One region of the Paracoccus angustae genome, then DNA from elsewhere that is predicted to be linked to it. Evidence: riboswitches for the same ligand, from Rfam matches in the RefSeq annotation. Region 1 holds a riboswitch; each other region holds the start of a gene.
What was found. A riboswitch is a leader RNA that binds a small molecule or an ion and turns the genes downstream of it on or off. The one in region 1 is predicted to bind cobalamin.
Positions count from the first base shown of each region.

Region 2: it holds a riboswitch for cobalamin, as region 1 does, so the genes downstream of both, ACFOM8_RS11545 (CbtB domain-containing protein) here and ACFOM8_RS10635 (TonB-dependent receptor plug domain-containing protein) in region 1, are expected to answer to the same signal.
Region 3: it holds a riboswitch for cobalamin, as region 1 does, so the genes downstream of both, ACFOM8_RS11465 (DUF1636 family protein) here and ACFOM8_RS10635 (TonB-dependent receptor plug domain-containing protein) in region 1, are expected to answer to the same signal.

Region 1 covers NZ_JBHRXY010000007.1:25,218-31,894, forward strand. The annotation lists gene lepA (translation elongation factor 4) at 1-1,291, opposite strand, end outside; gene ACFOM8_RS10610 (DMT family transporter) at 1,333-2,238, opposite strand; gene ACFOM8_RS10615 (HAD family hydrolase) at 2,235-2,930, opposite strand; gene ACFOM8_RS10620 (heavy-metal-associated domain-containing protein) at 3,006-3,191, shown strand; gene ACFOM8_RS10625 (hypothetical protein) at 3,346-3,648, shown strand; gene ACFOM8_RS10630 (NAD-dependent deacylase) at 3,658-4,335, shown strand; cobalamin riboswitch at 4,365-4,557, shown strand; gene ACFOM8_RS10635 (TonB-dependent receptor plug domain-containing protein) at 4,684-6,516, shown strand; gene ACFOM8_RS10640 (ABC transporter substrate-binding protein) at 6,503-6,677, shown strand, end outside.
Region 2 covers NZ_JBHRXY010000008.1:18,386-25,062, forward strand. The annotation lists gene ACFOM8_RS11510 (cobalamin biosynthesis protein) at 1-320, shown strand, start outside; gene cobM (precorrin-4 C(11)-methyltransferase) at 317-1,111, shown strand; gene ACFOM8_RS11520 (cobyrinate a,c-diamide synthase) at 1,104-2,429, shown strand; gene cobF (precorrin-6A synthase (deacetylating)) at 2,426-3,169, shown strand; gene ACFOM8_RS11530 (DUF1636 family protein) at 3,166-3,501, shown strand; gene ACFOM8_RS11535 (hypothetical protein) at 3,498-3,992, opposite strand; gene ACFOM8_RS11540 (CbtA family protein) at 4,067-4,768, opposite strand; gene ACFOM8_RS11545 (CbtB domain-containing protein) at 4,773-4,943, opposite strand; cobalamin riboswitch at 4,980-5,182, opposite strand; gene pepD (beta-Ala-His dipeptidase) at 6,220-6,677, shown strand, end outside.
Region 3 covers NZ_JBHRXY010000008.1:5,283-11,959, forward strand. The annotation lists gene cobD (threonine-phosphate decarboxylase CobD) at 1-718, shown strand, start outside; partial or broken gene ACFOM8_RS23105 (hypothetical protein) at 878-1,003, opposite strand; gene ACFOM8_RS23110 (hypothetical protein) at 1,122-1,286, shown strand; gene ACFOM8_RS23115 (nucleotide-binding protein) at 1,408-1,626, opposite strand; gene cobO (cob(I)yrinic acid a,c-diamide adenosyltransferase) at 1,687-2,316, opposite strand; cobalamin riboswitch at 2,823-3,043, shown strand; gene ACFOM8_RS11465 (DUF1636 family protein) at 3,136-3,519, shown strand; gene cobW (cobalamin biosynthesis protein CobW) at 3,522-4,577, shown strand; gene cobN (cobaltochelatase subunit CobN) at 4,590-6,677, shown strand, end outside.

The DNA.
Region 1 (6,677 bases):
TGCCGCGGCGGTCCTGGCACAGCTTCAGCACGTCGCCCAGGTATTCGTCGGGGACCATGATCGTGGCCTTGATGCGCGGCTCCTCGATATGGTCCACATGGGTCAGGTCGGGCATGTCGGCGGGGTTGTGCAGGTCGCGGACCTCTCCGTCGCGCATGTGCAGCTTGAAGACCACCGAGGGCGCGGTGGTGATCAGGTCCAGGTCGTATTCGCGTTCCAGCCGGTCGCGGATCACCTCCAGATGCAGCAGACCCAGGAAGCCGCAGCGGAAGCCGAAGCCGAGGGCGGCCGAGGTCTCCATCTCGTAGCTGAAGGACGCATCGTTCAGGGCCAGCTTCTCGATGGCGTCACGCAGGGCCTCGAAGTCGTTGGCGTCCACGGGGAACAGGCCGCAGAAGACCACCGGCTGGGCGGGCTTGAAGCCCGGCAGGGCCTCGGTCGCGCCCTTCTTCTCGTGGGTGATGGTGTCGCCCACGCGGGTGTCGCGGACCTGCTTGATGGATGCGGTGAAGACGCCGATCTCGCCCGGTCCCAGTTCCGCGATGTCCACCATCTGCGGGGTCAGAACGGCCAGCTTGTCGATGCCGTAGACCGCGCCGGTCTGCATCATCTTGACCCGGTCGTTCTTGCGGATCACGCCGTCCATGACGCGGATCATCACCACCACGCCCAGATAGGCGTCGTACCAGCTGTCCACCAGCATCGCCTTGAGCGGCGCGTCGCGGTCGCCCTTGGGGGCGGGCAGGCGCGTGACAATGGCCTCAAGCACGTCGGGAATGCCCAGGCCGGTCTTGGCGCTGATCGGGATCGCGTCCGAGGCGTCGATGCCGATCACCTCCTCGATGTTGTCCTTGACGCGCTCGGGTTCGGCGGCGGGCAGGTCGATCTTGTTCAGGACCGGCACGATCTCGTGGCCCGCGTCGATGGCCTGGTAGACGTTGGCCAGCGTCTGCGCCTCGACCCCCTGGGACGCGTCCACGACCAGCAGCGATCCCTCGACCGCGCGCATGGACCGGCTGACCTCGTAGGCGAAGTCCACGTGGCCCGGCGTGTCGATCAGGTTCAGCACATAGGTCCGCCCGTCCTTCGCCGGATAGCTGATGCGGACGGTGTTGGCCTTGATGGTGATGCCGCGCTCCCGCTCGATGTCCATGCTGTCCAGAAGCTGGGCCTTCATGTCGCGTTCGGCGACGGTGCCCGTCATCTGGATCAGCCGGTCGGCCAGGGTGGATTTGCCGTGGTCGATATGGGCCACGATGGAGAAATTGCGGATGAGGTCAAGGTCGGTCATGGGCGGGCTATACAAGGGCGCGGGCGGCGCGGGAAGGGGGATCAGGCGGGCGGAAGCGGAGTGTCCATGGGCACCGAGGCCAGGCGGCGGCGCAACCGGGCTTCTCGCCACATGGTGTAGATCCCGGCCAGCGCGATCATGGCGCCGCCGGACAGGGTCCAGGCGTCGGGGCGTTCGCCGAACACCAGCACGCCAAGGATGATGGCGAAGATCAGCCGCGAATAGCGGAAGGGCGCGATGGCCGAAATCTCGCCCAGGCGGGTGGCGATGACCATGGTGACATAGCCCAGCAGGCCGAAGGCCAGCGTCGCGACAAGGGCGCCGCCCTGGCCCGGACTGGGCATCACAAAGGACTGGCCGCCCCCGATCATCAGCACGGCCCCCGCCAGGCCCATCATCCCGAAGGCCGAGGCGGTGACAAGGCCGGTGTCGATGCGCGGCGGCAGTCGGCGCGTGGCAAGGTCGCGCACCGCCAGAAGGATGACCGCGACAACGGCCAGAAGGTTGCTGGGCTGGAAGGCGTCGGTGCCGGGCCGCACGATCATCAGCACGCCGATGAAGCCAAGCGCGATGGACAGCCAGCGCCGCCAGCCGACCGGCTCGCCCAAGAACAGCGCCGCGCCCAGCGTCATCAGCAGCGGCAGCGCCTGAAGGATGGCCGAGACGATGCTGAGATCGCCGCGCTGAAGCGCCACGATATAGCAGATCGCGCAGACCCCGTCGGCGGCGTTTCGGATCACCACGCCGGGATGAAGAAGGTCGCGCCAGGCCACGGACGCGCGCAGGGCGATCCACAGGCCATAGGCGAACATCCCCCCGAAGCCCACCAGCAGCAGCAACTGCCCTGTCGGCAAGGCGGCGGCCAGCAGCTTCAGCAGCGTGTCCTCGCCCGCGAAGGCCGCCATGGACAGGACCATCAGCAGGGCGGCGCGTCCATTGCTGCTCATGCGGGAGCCTCCAATCGCCGGATCAGCGCGGGCAGGTCGGCGATGGTCTCCAGCCGATGGGCGCGGGGATGGTCCGGCGCGGGGGCGTGTTCGACGGCCCAGGTCAGGGCGTGGGGGATGAAGACGCCGTGGCCGCCCAGCTCCACCACCGGCAGCACATCGCTTTTCATCGAATTGCCGGCCATCAGGAAACGGTCGGGCGCGACGCCTGCGCGCAGCAGCACGCGGGCATAGGCTTCGGGGGACTTGTCGGCCAGGATCTCGACGGCATCGAACCGCTCGGCCAGGCCGGATGCGGCGATCTTGCGTTCCTGGTCGATCCCGTCGCCCTTGGTGATCAGGATCAGCCGCCGCCCGTCCAGCGCCTCGAGCGCCTGCGGCACGCCGGGCAGCAGATCGACCGGATGGGCCAGCATCTCCTGGCCCAGTTCCAGAATGCGGCCGATGGCGCGGCCGTCGATGCGGCCGTCGGTCAGCTCGATGGCGGTCTGGACCATGGACAGCATGAAGCCCTTGATGCCGAAGCCGTACCGGGCCAGGTTCGCGCGCTCCACGTCCAGCAACCGGCTGGCGATGTCGGCGCCGTCGGCGTGATCGCCCAGCAGGGCCACGAACTCGCCCTCGGTCATGCGGAAGAAGGTCTCGTTTTCCCACAGGGTGTCGTCGGCATCCAGCCCGATCGCCTCGATCATCCCGTTCTCCTGCCTTGCCCTTGCCGTCATGCAGGATCATGCTGCGCGGGACTTGTCAAACCCCAGAGGCCAACCGTGACCTTCACCGTTCCCGACATGACCTGCGGCCATTGCAAGGCCGCCATCGAGGCCGCCGTCCAGGAGGCAGGCGGCCGCGCCACCGTCGATCTGGCGCAAAAGAGCGTCACGGTCGACGGTCTGGACAAGGACCGCGCGGTTCAGGCGATTCGCAACGCGGGCTACGAGGTCGCGGCCGCCTGAGAACCGCAACGTCCTGGCGCGTCAGCCAAAGCCCGCGGCACACCGCATGATTGAGCGGGCGGGCGGTTGCTGCTAGGATCGCAGCCGGACGGGCATCGCAGACCGGGTTCAACCGGCCCCCGCCATCCGACAAGGCAACCGAGGAGACAGTTCCATGCTCAACCGTTTCGTCATCGCGGCCGCCGCCATCATGATGACCGCGCCCCTGGCCGTGGCGGGCCCCATCGACAACGCCTGCGTCCGGTCCGACCGCGCGCGCGGCAACGCGCCGCTTTGCGGCTGCATCCAGCAGGTCGCGAACCAGACCCTGTCGCGGGCCGATCAGCGCCGCGCCGCCTCTTTCTTCCGCGACCCGCACGAGGCGCAAGAGGTCCGCATGTCGAAAAGCGACCGCGACAACGCCTTCTGGGCGCGCTACAAGCGGTTCGCGTCCCGGGCCGAGGCCTATTGCCGGTAAGCCCGCGCCTTGCGCATCGCCGTTCTGACCGGCGCGGGGATTTCCGCCGAAAGCGGCCTTGCGACCTTTCGCGCCGTTGACGGCCTGTGGGAAAGCCACCGGATCGAGGACGTGGCGACGCCCGAAGGGTTCGCCGCCGATCCCGCGCTGGTTCACCGCTTCTACAACATGCGCCGCGCCAATGCCGCGGCGGCGCGGCCCAACGCCGCGCACCTGGCATTGGCCGATCTGGCGCGGCGCCACGACCTGACGCTGGTCACGCAGAATGTCGACGACCTGCACGAACGCGCGGGCAGCCCCGCCGTGATCCACATGCACGGGACGCTGAACGGCGCGCTTTGCGCCGCCTGCGGGCACCGCTGGGCCGCGCCCGCCGTCATGGCGCCCGGCGATCCCTGCCCCGCCTGCGCCCGGCCCGCGACCCGTCCCGACATCGTCTGGTTCGGAGAGATGCCCTATGGCCTTGACCGGATCTGGGAGGCGCTGGAAACCGCCGACCTGTTCGCGGCCATCGGCACTTCGGGAAATGTCTATCCTGCGGCGGGTTTTGCCCAGCATGCGCGGCGGCGCGGCGCGGAATGCCTGGAACTGAACCTGGAGGCCAGCGCCAACGCGCGCGACTTCCACCGCCGCATTGTCGGCCCCGCCAGCCGTACGGTGCCCGAATGGGTGGCCTCGCTGGGCTGATTGCCCTTGCCTGAGCGCGGCCTTGTGGGCTAAGGCGGCCTTGCCTCGGTTCCGGGCCTGAAGCCCGGTTGAAAAGGGAACGCGGTGCGAATCCGCGACTGCCCCCGCAACTGTCAGCGGAGAGCCGGGCCGGACAACGCCACTGTTCCCGATTGGGGATGGGAAGGCCCGGCCAAGCGATGACCCGCAAGTCAGGAGACCTGCCGAACGCGATCACCCTGACGGCGTGCGAGGGGCGCGCCGGAAACGGAAACTTCCGTCGTGGTGGTGTCGCTGTCCGGCGGGTTCATTCCCCGGACGAACCGCATCGCGCCCGGCCCCGCCCGGGTTTCTGGAAGGATGTCCTTCGTGACGCCAAGACCCCTGGTCCCGACCCTGACCGCAGCCCTGTTTCTGACCACCGCCTTGTCCGCCTCCGGGCAGGACGCCCCCCGGGACGCCATCGTCCTGGACGACATCACCCTGACCGCCAACCGCGAACCTGTCGAGTTGAGCCGCTCGGGCAGTTCCGTCTCGGTGCTGACGGAAAACGACCTGCAAGGCCGCGCCGGCCAGCCCTTGTCGCGCAGCCTGACAAGACTGCCCGGCGTCACTCTGCGCCAGCAAGGGCCGCTGGGCACCACGGGATTTCTGGAGGTTCGCGGCGCGCCGGGCCGCTATGTTCCCGTGGTGATCGACGGGATCGAGGTTTCGGATGCGACCGCCCCGACCCCGGCCTACGACATCGGCGGCCAGATCACGGCGGGCATCGGCCGGGTCGAATTGCTGCGCGGCGCGCAATCCGCGCTTTACGGGTCGCGCGCCATCGCCGGCGTCCTGACGCTGGAATCCCTCCGCCCGACCGAGGACGGCTTGCGCCACCACTTCGGGATCGAGGCGGGCAGCTATGACACCCTGACCGCCAGCTATGGCGCGACGCTGCGCCGCGACGGCACCGATCTGGCCTTCCAGGTCAGCCATGTCCGCACCGACGGCTTTTCCGCCCTGGACGAGAACAACGGCAACTTCGAGGAAGACGGGTACGAGGCGACGCGCCTGTCCTTCTACAGCGCGCATCGGCTGGACAACGGCGTCACCATCGGCTTCAACGGCTTCTGGGAAGACAGCACCGCCGACTTCGACGATTTCAGCGACGTGGCGGGCACGCCGGGCGACGACTATTCGGAAAACGAATCCTACGGCCTGCGCGGCTTTGCCCGGTTCAGCACCGGCGCGGTGGATCACGACATCGCCCTGACCCGCTATCGCATCAGCCGCGACAGCTATTACAACGGCTTTCCCGTGTCCTATGCCGGCACCCGCACCAGGCTTTCCTGGCAGGGCGCGGCCGATCTGGCCCCGGGCGTCCGGGCCGTCTTCGGCGCCGATACCGAAAAGGAGAAAGCCGAAGGCAACGGCGACGCCCGCCTGACCGGCGTTTTCGTTGAAACGACCACCGCCTTGAGCGACGACATGGACATCACCACCTCGCTGCGCCGCGACGACCATTCCCGCTTTGGCGGCTTCACGTCGGGTCGCGTGGCCGCCGTTTACCGCGCCGACAACGATCTGCTGTTCCGCGGGGCGCTTGGCAACGGCTTCCGCGCGCCGTCGCTTTACCAGCTGTTCGACCCGTTCTACGGCACCGCGACCTTGGAACCCGAGGAAAGCCGCACCTACGAACTGGGCGTCGAAAAGCAATGGGGCGACAGCCACCTGCGCGCGACGGCCTTTTGGCTGAAGACGGACAATCTGATCGGTTTCGATGACAACGGCACGCCCTCGGATTGGAACGACGACCTTTATAACCAGGTGCCCGGCATCGCCCGCCGCCGGGGCGTGGAGATCGACGGCCGTTACGCCTTCGGCGCGGGCCATGCGCTGACAGCCAGCTATTCCTTTATCGACAATCAGACCGACGTGCCGGACTGGGCCAGGGCGCCCGAACGCGTCCTGAACCTGGGCGCCGAGACGACCTTCGCCACCGGCACCACGGCAGGCATCGACCTGCAACACGTGGCCGGGCGGGCGGCGGGCCTGGACGACTTCACCACCGTCGATCTGCTGGTCAGCCATTCCGTCCGCGGCAATGCCACCGCCTATCTGCGATTGGAGAACGTCCTTGACGAGGATTACCAGTGGGTCAGCGGCTATGGCACGGCTGGCCGGGCGGTGTATGCGGGGCTGCGTGCGTCGTTCTAGGGCCATCCTGGCGGCGGTCCTGATCGCCGCCGCATGTCCCGCGGGGGCGGCGCCGCAGCGCGTGGTGTCGATGAACCTGTGCAGCGACCAGCTGGCGATGATGCTGGCCGCGCCGGGGCAGTTGCTGTCCGTCAGCACTCTGGCCCAGGATCCGCGCCTGT
Region 2 (6,677 bases), on a different contig from region 1:
TGGCCGACGCCCTGGACCGGGCGGGCGGGGCAGCGGGCGTGGACGTATTGGCCACGGCGGGCGACAAGGCATCGGCCCCGGTCTTTCAGAACTTCGCGCGACGGCTGGGCCTGCCGGTGCTGGCCATCGACGCAGCCAGCCTCATGGCGCAACAAACGACGACCCGGTCCCCGGCATCGCTGGCGGCCCGGCAGACGGGAAGCCTGGCCGAGGCGGCGGCGCTTGCCGCGGCCGGACCAGGGGCGCGGCTTGTCGCCACGCGCCGCATCTCGGGCAACGGCATGGCGACCTGCGCGCTGGCAAGGGGAAGGGACGCATGACGGTGCATTTCATCGGCGCCGGACCGGGCGCGCCCGATCTTCTGACCCTGCGCGGGCGCGACCTGATCGCGGCCTGTCCCGTCTGTCTTTACGCCGGATCGCTGGTCCCGAAGGCCGTCCTGGCGCATTGCCCCGCCGATGCGCGGATCGTGAACACGGCACCCCTGGATCTGGACGCGATCATGGCTGAAATCGCCGCGGCCCATGCAGACGGCCATGATGTCGCGCGGCTGCATTCGGGCGATCTGTCGATCTGGTCGGCCATGGGCGAACAGTTGCGCCGTCTCGAGGCGATGCGCATTCCCTTTACGGTCACGCCCGGCGTGCCGTCCTTTGCGGCGGGGGCCGCGGCGCTCGGGGTGGAACTGACCTTGCCGGGCGTGGCGCAGTCGGTGGTGCTGACCCGAACGCCGGGCCGCGCGTCCTCCATGCCGCCGGGCGAGACGCTGGCGGCCTTCGGGGCCACCGGCGCCACGCTGGCGCTGCATCTGTCGATCCAGAACCTGGCCCAGGTGATCGCCGATCTGGTGCCGCATTACGGCGCCGATTGCCCGACTGCCGTTGTCTGGCGGGCAAGCTGGCCCGACCAGAGGATCGTGCGCGCGACCCTGGCAACGATCCAGGCGGCCCTGCCCCAGGGGATGGAGCGCACCGCCCTGATTCTTGTCGGCCGCGCCCTTGGTGCGGCGCAGTTCGACGAAAGCCGCCTTTACGCCCCCGATTACGATCGCCGCTATCGCCCGCAATCGGCGGGCAGCCCCTGGGCCGAATGGAGCGAAGGCGATGACTAGGGGGTCGGATTTTCCGCCGGGGCTGCTTGTCTCGGCCCCGTCATCGGGCACGGGCAAGACAACGGTGATGCTGGGCCTGTTGCGGGCCTTGGCCGAGGATGGGCTGGCGGTCCAGCCGTTCAAGTCGGGCCCAGACTACATCGACCCGGCCTTTCACGCTGCGGCCGCCGGGCGGGCCTCGTTCAACCTCGACAGCTGGGGCATGGGCGAGGATCTGTTTTTCGCCATCGCGGCGCAGGCGAAGGGGGCCGACATCTGCCTGGCCGAAGGGTCGATGGGGCTTTACGACGGCGTGGCCACCCTTGGCCGCATGGGCTTCGGATCCAGTGCGGAAACCGCAAAAGCGATGGGCTGGCCGGTGATCCTTGTTCTGGACGTGGGCGGGCAGGCGCAATCGGCGGCGGCGACGGCCCTGGGTTTTGCGCATTACCATCCCGACCTTCCTTTCGCCGGCGTGATCCTGAACCGGGTCGCCTCGGCCCGGCATGAACGGCTTGCTCGTTTGGGCATGGAGGGGGCGGGCTTGAGCGTGCTTGGCGCGCTTCCCCGGCGCGGCGATCTTGTCCTGCCGGAACGCCATCTTGGCCTGGTTCAGGCGGCCGAACATCCCGATCTCGAGGCCGCCATTGCAGGCTATGCGGGCTTTCTGCGCGCGCATGTGGATTTGGGCGCGATCCGCGCCGCGGCGCGAGGCCGGGCGCCCGGGGCCGCAGCCATCCTGCCACCGCCGCCCGCGCAGCGGATCGCGCTGGCGCAGGACGCGGCCTTTTCCTTCACCTACCCGCATCTTCTGGAAGGCTGGCGAACGGCGGGGGCCGAGGTGCTGCCCTTCTCACCGCTGGCCGACGAGGCGCCGGATCCCCATGCCGATCTTGTCTGGCTTCCCGGCGGCTATCCCGAACTGCACGGGGGCCGGATCGCCGCCGCCGCGCGTTTCCGCGACGGATTGCTGCGCCACGCCGCCACCAGGCCGGTCCATGGCGAATGCGGGGGATACATGGCCCTGGGCGCCGCGCTGATCGACAAGGCCGGGCAGCGGCACCAGATGGCGGGATTGCTGGGGCTTGTCACCTCGTATGCAACCCGCAGGCTCCATCTGGGCTATCGCCGGGCGGTGCTGCATGCAGCCATGCCCGGACATGCCGCAGGCGCCGCGTTGCGAGGACACGAGTTCCATTATTCCACGATCCTCGACCAGCCCGACCCGCCGCTGGCCACGGTCGCCGACGCCGACGGCGCGGTTCTGGCCGAGACCGGCTCGCGGCGGGGCCATGTCACCGGCACCTTCTTCCACCTCATTGCCGGCGAGGCGCGATGACAGAGCTTTGGCTTGTCGGGATCGGGACGGGCAATCCCGACCATGTCACCCTTGAAGGGCGCAAGGCCTTGCGGCAGGCCGCCCTGGTGCTGATCCCGCGCAAGGGGACCGACAAGGCCGACCTGGCCGAATTGCGGCACAGCATCCTGCGCGACTGCGGCAGCACCGCGCCGGTGGCCGAGTTCGACATGCCTGTCCGGGACGACCGCCTGCCCTATGCCGATCGCGTCCGGCTTTGGCACGACGCGATCGGCCGCATCTGGGCGGACATCATCGGCCGGGCCGGACCCCGGGGTCCGGTTGCCCTGCTGGTCTGGGGGGATCCGGGGCTCTACGATTCGACGCTGCGCATCGCGGCCCGTCTGGAGCCTTGTCCCCGCATCCGCGTCGTTCCGGGGATCACCGCGTTGCAGGCGCTGACCGCGGCCCATGCGATCCCCTTCAACACGGTGAACGGGGCCGTGACGGTGACAACCGGCCGCCGGCTGCGCGATCACGGCTGGCCCGCGGGGGCGGAAACCGTGGCCGTGATGCTGGACGGCGATTGCAGTTTCCGAATTCTGGCCAAGCGCGATCTCTGTATCTGGTGGGGCGCGTTCCTGGGAATGCCCGAGGAACTGCTGATCAGCGGCCCGCTGGCCGAGACCGCCCCGCGCATTGTCGCAGAGCGCGCCCTGGCGCGCGAACGTCACGGCTGGATCATGGACACCTATCTTTTGCGAAAGGTCGTGCGGGCATGACCCGCGATGCCGTTCACATCCACATCTGCCGAAGCTGCGGCGGCGGGAATTGGGCGGCGCTTCTGGCGGCAATCGACGCGGCGGATTTGCCCGTGCCCGTGCGGATCAACGAACAGGCCTGCATGAACGGCTGCGCCCGCCCGGTGTCCCTGGCCTTGCAGTCACAGGGCCGCGCGACCTGTTTCTTTGCCGGCGTCGATCCCTGCGACGATGCGGCCGACATCGTCGCGACCCTGCGGGCCTATCTGGCCGCACCCGCAGGCTGGATCGAGGACGCGCGGCCCTGCGGCAGGCTGCGCCATCGCCTCGTCGGCCGGGTTCCCGCGATCTAGTTCGCGATCACCACGGTTTGCGCCACGGGTTTGCCCGCCACCGACAGCGGCCGGTGATCGTTGGCGTTCAGCGTGACCTCGACCGTGACCTCGCCGGGCGGCAGGTTATCCAGATGCAGCCAGGGGCCATAAAAGCGGCCCAGCTTGACGCCGTTGACATAGACATGGGCATGCCCTTCGCCGGGCACGTGGTCGCGGCTTGCATGTTCGGGCGCGAAGGCGAAATTCGCGGTATCCAGGCGCAGGTTCCAGCCGGTCGTCGGGTCGCGCGACAGATCCAGCGCCAATGTCGGCGCGGCATCGTCGGCGGGCAGAGACAGCGGCGTGTCATGGTCATGCCCGGCATCCGGGGATGACGCGTGGACGCCATGATGGGCCGGGTTGCCGTGATCGTGCCCGTCCAGCGTGACGCCGTTCGACGCCGCGACGGCAAAGCCGATGCCGCCGCCAAGGACCAGCCCGATCAGAAGAAGGGGGATGGAGCGATCCATGCACAACTCCTCTCAGAAGAAGCGGGCACGGCCGCAAGGCCGCGCCCGCTGGACTGTCGCCAGTCGTCCCGCGGTCAGGCGGGCTGCCCTAGGGCCATGGTCCGACTTTCGCGCGCCCAGAAACAGCCCGCGAAGGCCCCCAGCATCACCCAGGCCGCCATGCCGACGCCATAGGCCCGTGCCGCGAAAAGGGCGCCGATCTCGGTCGGGACCGGCCCGGTGAAGGTTTCGGGTTCGGGCGCGCCGATCACATGCGGCGCAAGAAGCAGGACGACTGCCGCGCCCCACGCGGCCCAGCTTGTGCCGAAGGCGATCAGCCACAGCGCGATTCCGGCGGCCAGAACGGTCGCGAACCACCAGATCTGCCGATCATGGACATCCGCCGCGGCCACGCCCGGCACCTCGGGGGCCAGGGTGAAGCCCGGCGCGAACTGCACGGCGACGAAACCCGCGAGACCCCAGATCAGCCCTGTCCGCGCGTCGATGCGGGCGCCGCGATCCTGCGCCAGGGCCATCAGCGGCAGCATGACAAGGGCGTAGCCGCAATAGACGAGCATGGTGAAGATCACGCTCAGCCCGTCGCGCACGGGATCGACCCCGCCAAGATCCTGCACTGCGGGAACTGCCGTTTCCGCCCCGAAATGCACGAGCTGGCCGCTTTCATAAAGTTCGGCGTGAAGCAGCACGGGCTGCACGAAATAAAGCTGCAACAGGGCGGCAATCAGCCCTGCGGCAGCGCCAGCGAACAAGGCGCTGGTCAGAAGGCGCGTGAACATCGCCCTAGTGACACGGAAAGCCGGTGGCGTGCCGCACGTCATGGGCGGCGTCGTGCAGCGTTTCGGCCTGCACGTGGCCGGTCACAAAGACGATCGCCAGCCCGATAAGGGCGACGGCAAGGGCCGGGGCAAAGCCGATCCTGTCCCGCCTGGCGGCTGCGCTGTGCGTGGTCATGGTCCTACCTCCTTGTCTTCACACCCGAAGACGTTGTGGTTGCTCGCATGACCGGCAGGTCTCCTGGCTCGCGGTTCGCCGCCCTGGCTGGCCTTCCCGGATCGCTCCAGTGGCATCGTCAGCCGGACTCGCCGCTTACAGTTGCGGGGACAGCCGCGGATTCGGTGCTGCCGCACCCCACCGCGTTCCCTCTTGCCTCCAAGCCGCAAGGGCGTGGAACCGATCATGCCGACTTGATGCCTGAAGGAAAGCACACCGTCAATGCGGAACGCTGATGGAGCAGACGGTCGATCGGTTTGCTTCATATCGCGGCGATGCGCATCGGCCACGTTCTGGCAGACCACCAGGTTGTCGCGGCAGGGGCTGCTTTCGCAAAAACGGCTGGCGGATGCCGTGCTGACCCGGAGAGGCTTTCCGAAGGAGCCCGATCCCCTTCAGAGCCGTTAAATCGAGACCCCGGTAAGGTTTGCCGATCGGCTGCTTCCTTGCCCCCGAATGGCAGACCGGCGCCGGGACCGAGGCTCGTCTTCGGTCTCCTTTGTGGCGGCTGCCGTGCTTGCGCGCCAGCCACTCTCCATCGCCTATGAGCCTGGTCCCGGCGCTGTCGACCAGCGGGTTGGGCGGTCTCGGCGCAGGGCGGTCGGATACATCGGCCATCGAAGATCCTTGCCGCCGGCTCGGGATGGAAAAGTCCGGCATCGAGCAGGTGAGTCCTGCCATGTCCAGGATGCAGGACACCATGCCCGTGCTTTACCGAGGCGGCAGACCAAACAGAACCTTCCCCATCAGGCAAAACTGGACTGCTGCATCGGAGAACGCCGGCGGGCGTCCCGGGCGGCTAGGCCTCTCGGCGAGCACTCCATATCCCTGTCAAGCCGGATCAGGAGCGATCCGCGCTGCTTCGGGGCATCATCGAGGGATTTCCATTGCATCGGGCGGTCGCGGACAGGTCCGGACTTCGTGATGCGAACAGGATTAATCTACAGCAGCCCTTGCGTGAACTCTCGCTGGGGCAAGCGCCGCAGCGATGCCGAAACCGTAACGCTTCTGAACCATCTTTCGGCAAAAACCCCGCGATCTTAGCTAAATACCTTCTTCTCAGTGCCGCTGAACAAATGCTTTGCCAGCCCGATCCGGGTTGTGGTATAAATGACTTGAGCATGAACAAATGCTTCATTAAGGCGCTGCGGCACCGCCAAGGCCGGGAGGGGGAGGAGCCCTGCCGGCATTGCCTCGCTGGGGGAAGCCGCTTGGCGCATGACAGGGAGGAGCGGAAGTGGACGTTGATTTGCAGGAGGAACGCGTCGACCATGCGGCGTCGTCCGGCGTGCTGGCCGAGGTCGAGCCGCGCGACGTCATGGCATTCTTCGAGGCGCTGAGCGCACGGCATCGCTGCTCGCGGCACGAAAAGGATGCGGCCGATTACGTGGCGGATTTCGCGGCGGCACGAAAGCTGGTGTGCCATCGCGACGAGTTGCAGAACATCATCGTCAAGAAGCCCGGCACCCCCGGGTATGAAGACGCGCCCGCCGTGATCCTGCACGGCCACCTGGACATGGTCTGCAAGACCGACGAGGGCGTCAGCCACGACTTCACCAAGGGGGTCACGCTGAAGCTGGACGGAGACCGGATCCGCGCCGAGGGCACGACGCTGGGGGCCGACAACGGTTTGGGCATCGCCTACATGCTGGCCCTGCTGGACAGCGACGACATCCCTCATCCGCCTCTGGAATG
Region 3 (6,677 bases), on a different contig from region 1:
GGCTGGCCGGGCAGCGGTGCTGACACCCACCTACAACGAACATGCGGCTGCGCTGCGCGCGCAAGGATGGGCGGTGGAGGACGCGCCGGACCCCGAGGCGATGGCCGGGGCCGATCTTGCCGTGGTGGTCAATCCGAACAACCCCGACGGACGGCATTGGACGCCGGATGTCCTGGAGCGGTTGGCCGGACGGGTCGGGCTTCTGGTGGTGGACGAAAGCTTCGCCGATCCCTGTCCCCGGCTGTCCCTGGCTCCGCGCCTTGCGGATCTGGGCGAGCGTGTCCTGGTCCTGCGATCCTTCGGAAAGTTCTTCGGGCTTGCCGGTTTGCGGCTGGGCTTTGCGCTTGGCGGGGCGGAAACGGTGGCGCATCTGCGGTCGCTCGCCGGTCCCTGGGCGGTCGGGGGCCCGGCCATCGTCACAGGCATGGCCGCGCTGTCGGACCGGAAATGGCACCGCGAAACCTGCCGGCGACTGGCCCGCGACGCGGTGCGGCTTGACGGGCTGGCCGCAGGTTCCGGATGGCGTCTGGTGGGCGGCACGCCGCTGTTTCGGACCTATGAAACCGGCGATGCCGCAACCGTGCAGAACTGGCTGGCACGCGCGGCGATCTGGACCCGCCGATTTCCATACAGCACCGGCTGGCTGCGGCTTGGCCTGCCGGGAACCGAGGCGGCATGGCAGCGGCTGGAAGCCGCCCTGGCGCGCCAGGGCCAATAGGCCATCCACGTCAAGATGCGCCTCCAGATGCGCCTCCAGATGTGCGGCCAGCGCATTCAGCGCCGCCCGCATGGCAGAAGGGACGGGCGCGGTCAGGCCCGTCGGTTTGCCGATATGGATTTCATGGCCGGCAAATGCCGTCCCGCTGGCCGCGTGGACGGCCGTCACACCGGTCAGCCGTTTCCTTGCCGTCATCACGGTTGTCACGTCCAGCAGGCCAGGTCCGGAATCGGCGCCTGCCGGTCCCTCAAGTCCCCCTGGGTCCGCCACCTCGCGTCCTGGCATCTGGCAGCCGCCGCAGATGCCCAGCACATGACCGCCGCGCCGCAGATGCGCGGCAAGGTCGGTATGTCAACACTGCGCGCGCAAAAAGGCCGGATCCCCCCCGTGTCGATTTGGTGCCGTGCAGGATCACCAGACCCGCATCGCCCGGAATCGCCCGGTCGGGGCCCGGCATGATCAGCCGCACGCCGGGTTCCTGCGCCAGCGGATCCGGATCGTCGAAATCCGCGATCCGGCCGAAGGCAAGGCTGACAATGTGCAGGCCGCCGTCGCGGCGCGGCGATGACAGGTCCATCGCGTCCTCGGCGGGAAGCTTCCAGGCATCGGCAACCCGGGGACAGACGCCGAACCCGCGCCAGCCGGTTTGCGCCTCGATCAGCCTGTCGCCATGGTCGAACAGGCTCGGGTCATCGCGGAAGCGGTTGATCGGGAAACCCGCGACGGTGGCCGCATCGGCCTTGACGATGGGCGCGGCCGATCTCGCCCCAGGCAGCGGTGGCGGCGGCGTTGTTGGACATGTTCTGCGGCTTGAACGGCGCGACCGACAGGCCCCGCCTGTCCGCGGCCCGGCAAAGGCCCGCGACCAGCAGCGACTTGCCGACATTGCTGCCGGTGCCCTGGATCATCGACGCGTGGCCCAGGGGGTCAGCTTGCCGAAGCGGCTGACCCAAGGTCTACGGCAACCATCAGAACTCGACCCCTTTCTGGGCCTTCACGCCGTCCCTGAACGGGTGTTTCAGAAGCGACATCTCGGTCACAAGATCGGCGGCCTCGATCAGCTCGGGCCTGGCGTTGCGGCCCGTCAGGCAGACATGGGTCATCGGCGGCTTTTGCGTCAGCAGGAAATCGACCACCTCGTCGATATCCAGATAGTCATAGCGCAACGCGATGTTGATCTCGTCCAGAAGAACGAAGCGGATCCGGGGATCGAGGATCTGCTGCTTGGCGATTTCCCAGCCGTTCCGGGCGGCCGCCACGTCGCGGTCGCGGTCCTGGGTTTCCCAGGTAAACCCCTCGCCCGACACGAAGAAGCGGCATTCCCCGGCGAAATGGGCCTGCAAAAGCCGCTTTTCGCCCGTTTCCCATGTGCCCTTGATGAACTGCACGACCGCGCAGGGCATGCCCCAGGCGATGCAGCGCATGATCATGCCGAAGCCCGAGGACGACTTGCCCTTGCCCGTGCCGGTATGGACGATGATCAGGCCCTTTTCCTCGGTCTTGCCGGCCATCATCTTGTCGCGCGCGGCCTTGATCCGCTTCATCTTCTCGTTGTGACGGGCAGTGGTTTCGCTGCTGTCCGTGGCGGTGTTGCTCATCATGAACTCCGGAGAAGGTCGGCCGGAGGCCACGAAACCACAGGGCAGGGCGGCAGGCAAGTCAGCGCCGGGCACCGCTGAAGAAGGCGCGCGGCGGCGGCCCGGACCCCGGCAGGATCAGCCCGCCATTGGCCGTCCGGCCTGCGCACCACAGGCCGGCAGCGATGCCGGGCGTTCCGACCACGCGCGCAGGAACTGCCAGCACGATCAGGCGAAAGGCAATTCCGGTGCCGCGCCGCGCCCTCGGTCCTTCAGCGGTCCGCCGCGAAGGCGCATGCCGAGACCGCCATGACCAGCCTGTTCGTCGCCCCCCATCGTCAGGGCGTGCTGCCGGGCCGCCGGCGGCAGAGCCTGTGTTTCGAGTGCGATTTTCCGATGTGGCAGCCCACGGCTAGCCGCTGGCAGCGGCAACGGTCAGAAACGTTGTCCCGCCCGGCCGGACCCGGATCGCCGCCGTGTCGACCTGTGCCATGTCGTCCATTCGCCTTGACAATCCCGCCGGGCCAGTACCAATGAGGACTGCTGGTTCCTGTCCCAGGACAGGTGAAAAGGGAATGCGACCGGGGTTCGCGCCTGCAACCCCAAAGCGCAGCCGCCCCCGCGACCGTGACCGGAGAGGTCGCCCGATGGCCACTGTGTGCAGCCGCGCATGGGAAGGCCGGGCGCCCGCCAGGGTATCCCCCTGACATCCGCAAGCCGGGAGACCTGCCAGCAGGACGATGTGAACCGGGCGGGGTGTCCCGGGGTGTCGGACAGGCAGCCGCGCCCGGCTGCATATCCGTGCCTTGCCCCGCCGCGAACCCTGTGGAGAGCGTGGCCGTGCAACATGCGGAGAACGTCGACCTTCTTGTCTGCACCTGTTGCCGCCGGCAGGGCGCGCCGGGCGATGCCGAGCGCGCCGGAACCCGCCTGTTCCGCCGCCTGGCCGAACGCCGCCTGCCCGGCGTGACCGTCCGGGCGGTCGAATGCCTGTCGAACTGTTCGCAGGGCTGCACCATCGCGTTGCGTGGCAGGGGGCGCTGGACCTATGTCTATGGCCGCCTGGACGACGGCGCCGATGTCGACACCGTTCTGGAAGGCGTCGCGAAATATCAGGCTACGGATGACGGCGTTGTTCCGTGGCGCGAACGCCCCGAGCATTTCCGCAGGAACTGCATCGCCCGCATCCCCCCTTTGCCCACCCTTGCCGCAGGAGACACCTGAACATGTCCAGCCTTGAAAAGCTTCCCGTCACCGTCATCACGGGCTTCCTGGGGTCGGGAAAGACCACGCTGATCACGCATCTGATGAAGAACCCCGGCGGCAGGCGGCTGGCGGTGATCGTGAACGAATTCGGCGACGTCGGCGTGGACGGCGAAATCCTGAAAGGCTGCGCGATCCCCGAATGCCCGGCGGAAAACATCGTGGAACTGGCCAATGGCTGCATCTGCTGCACCGTCGCCGACGAGTTCATCCCGACGATCGAGGCGCTGATGGCGCTGGACCCGCGTCCCGACCATATCCTGATCGAGACCAGCGGGCTGGCCTTGCCGAAGCCGCTGCTGAAGGCCTTCGACTGGCCCGACATCCGCTCGAAGATCACCGTGGACGGCGTCATCGCCCTTGCCGATGCCGAGGCGGTGGCGGCAGGGCGCTTTGCGCCCAATGTCGCGGCGGTGGACGCGCAGCGGCTGGCCGATGACAGCATCGACCATGAAACACCCTTGTCCGAGGTGTTCGAGGACCAGATCGCCTGCGCCGACATCGTTCTGCTCACCAAACCCGATCTGGCCGGTCCCGAAGGGATCGCACAGGCAAAGGCGGTCATCGCGGCCGAGGCGCCGCGCCCCCTGCCGGTCGTCGAGGTGGCCGAGGGCGCGGTCGATCCGCGCGTGATCCTGGGCCTGGGGGCTGCGGCCGAGGATGACATGGACGCGCGGCCCAGCCATCATGACGGCGCGGATGATCACGAACACGACGACTTCGACAGCGTCGTGATCGACCTTCCCGAGATTTCGGACCCTGCAACGCTTCTCGCGCGGATCACGGAACTTGCCGACCGGCAGAACATCCTGCGCGTCAAGGGCTATGCCGCCGTCGCGGGCAAGCCGATGCGGCTTCTTGTCCAGGCGGTCGGCGCACGGGTCCGCCACCAGTACGACCGTCCGTGGCGGCCCGAGGAAGGGCGGCGGGGCCGGCTGGTCGTTATCGCCGAACATGACGATATCGACGCGGCCGCGATCCGGGGTATCCTGCTGCCGGACGCCGCCACGGCGGAATAGGGCAAGGGACCGATGCACGTCATCTTCCGCGAAAGCCACGGGCTGGAGGAAACCGAGACGCCGACCGATCTGGGCCAGGCGCCCGCCGATCTGGTCGTGCTGTCCTTTTCCGACAGCGACCTTGGCGCCTTCGCGGCGGGCTGGCACCGGGGCAACGGGGCCGAGGGAGGCTTGCCCTCGTTGCGGCTGGCCAATATCGCGGCGCTGAAGCATCCGCTGTCGGTCGATACCTATCTGGATCAAACGCTGGCGGGCGCGAAGGGCATCCTGATCCGACTGATCGGCGGGTTGCCCTATTGGCCCTATGGCCTGCAACAGATCGAGACGCTGGCGCGCGCGCGGGGCATCGCCCTGGCGGTGCTGCCCGCCGATGGACGGCCCGATCCCCGGCTGGATGCGGTTTCGACGGTCCCGGCCTCGACCCTGCGGCGGCTGGGCCGGCTATGCGACATGGGTGGCGCGGTCGCGGCGCAGGCGGCGCTGGCGCAACTGGCCCTGGCGGCGGGAATTCATGCCGATCCCGTGCCGGGATCGAAGCCGCTGCCGCAGACGGGTCTCTGGACGCCCGAGGACGGGGCGGCCTGCCCCGCGCCGGATCGGGACGGACCGCCGCTGGCTGCCGTGGTGTTCTACCGTTCCTATCTGGTTGCGGCCGATCTTGCGCCCATCGAGACGCTTTTTGCGGCCCTTCGCGCGCGGGGTTTCCGGGTCGTCGGGCTGTTTGCGCCGTCGCTGAAATCGCCGGATGTGCGGGACTGGCTGGAACAGCAGGTGGCGCGGCTGGCGCCTTCGGCCATCGTCAACGCAACCGCTTTTTCGGCGCGTGGAGAAACTGGGGCCTCGCCGCTGGACGGGGCGGGCGTGCCGGTGTTCCAGGTCGCATTGTCCACCGCGACGCGCAAGGTCTGGGATGCATCCGCTCGCGGGCTGTCGCCCGCCGACCTGGCGATGCATGTGGTCCTGCCCGAGGTGGACGGGCGGATCTTCGCAGGCGTCGTTTCCTTCAAGCAGCCCGGCAGGCGCGACCCGCATCTGCAATTCGCCCGTTTCGCCCATGCCGCCGAACCCGAGCGTATCGACGCCGTGGCCGACCGCGTGGCGGCCTGGCACCGGCTGGCCGTTACCCGGCCCGAGGCGAAGCGGTTGGCGCTTGTGCTGTCCACCTATCCGGGAAGGGACTGGAACATGGCCCATGCCGTCGGCCTTGACGCCCTTGCCTCGGCCGAGGCGATCCTGGAAGACCTGCGCGCGGCGGGCCACCGCATCGCCCCCGGCGCGCCGCTGCAAGACGCGCTGGCCAGCGACCGCATCCATTGGCCGATGGCCGCCTATCGCGCGGCCCTGTCGCGCCTGCCCAAGCCGTTGCAGGACGATCTGCTGGCGGCTTGGGGGCGGCCCGAGGGCGATCCCGACGCCGGGGCCAAAGGCTTTGCCTTTGCTGCCGTCCGGCGCGACAATGCCCTTGTCGCGCTTCAGCCCGAACGCGGCACGCCCGCCTTGCGCGACGCGGAATATCACGACCTGTCACGGGTGCCGCGGCATGGCTATGTCGCCTTCTACCTGTGGCTTCGGGAACAGGCCGACGCGCTGATCCATGTCGGCGCCCATGGCACGCTGGAATGGCTGCCCGGGAAATCGGTGGCCCTGTCCCCGGCTTGTTGGCCCGAGGCGCTGATCGGCGACCTGCCGGTCATCTATCCTTTCATCGTCAACGACCCCGGCGAGGCTGCGCAGGCCAAGCGGCGGATCGGCGCCGTCACCATCGGCCATGTCCCGCCGCCGCTGAAGACCGCGGGCACGCCGCAGCGCCTTGCCCGGCTGGAAGCGTTGCTGGACGAGTTTTCCAACGCCGACGGGCTTGACCCGCGCAGGCGCACCCGGCTGATCGCCGACATCCGTGACGAGGCGCAGGCGCTTGGCGTCGAGCGTGACCTGGGGATCGAGGCCTTGTCCTGCCCGTCCGAGGCGATCACCCGGATCGACCGCTTCGTCTGCGATGTCAAGGAAAGCCAGTTCGGCGATGGGCTGCACGTCTGGGGCCGTCCGCCGCCGGAAGGGGCGACCTTTGACGCCGCCGCTTCGGCCGCCGCCGAACGGCAG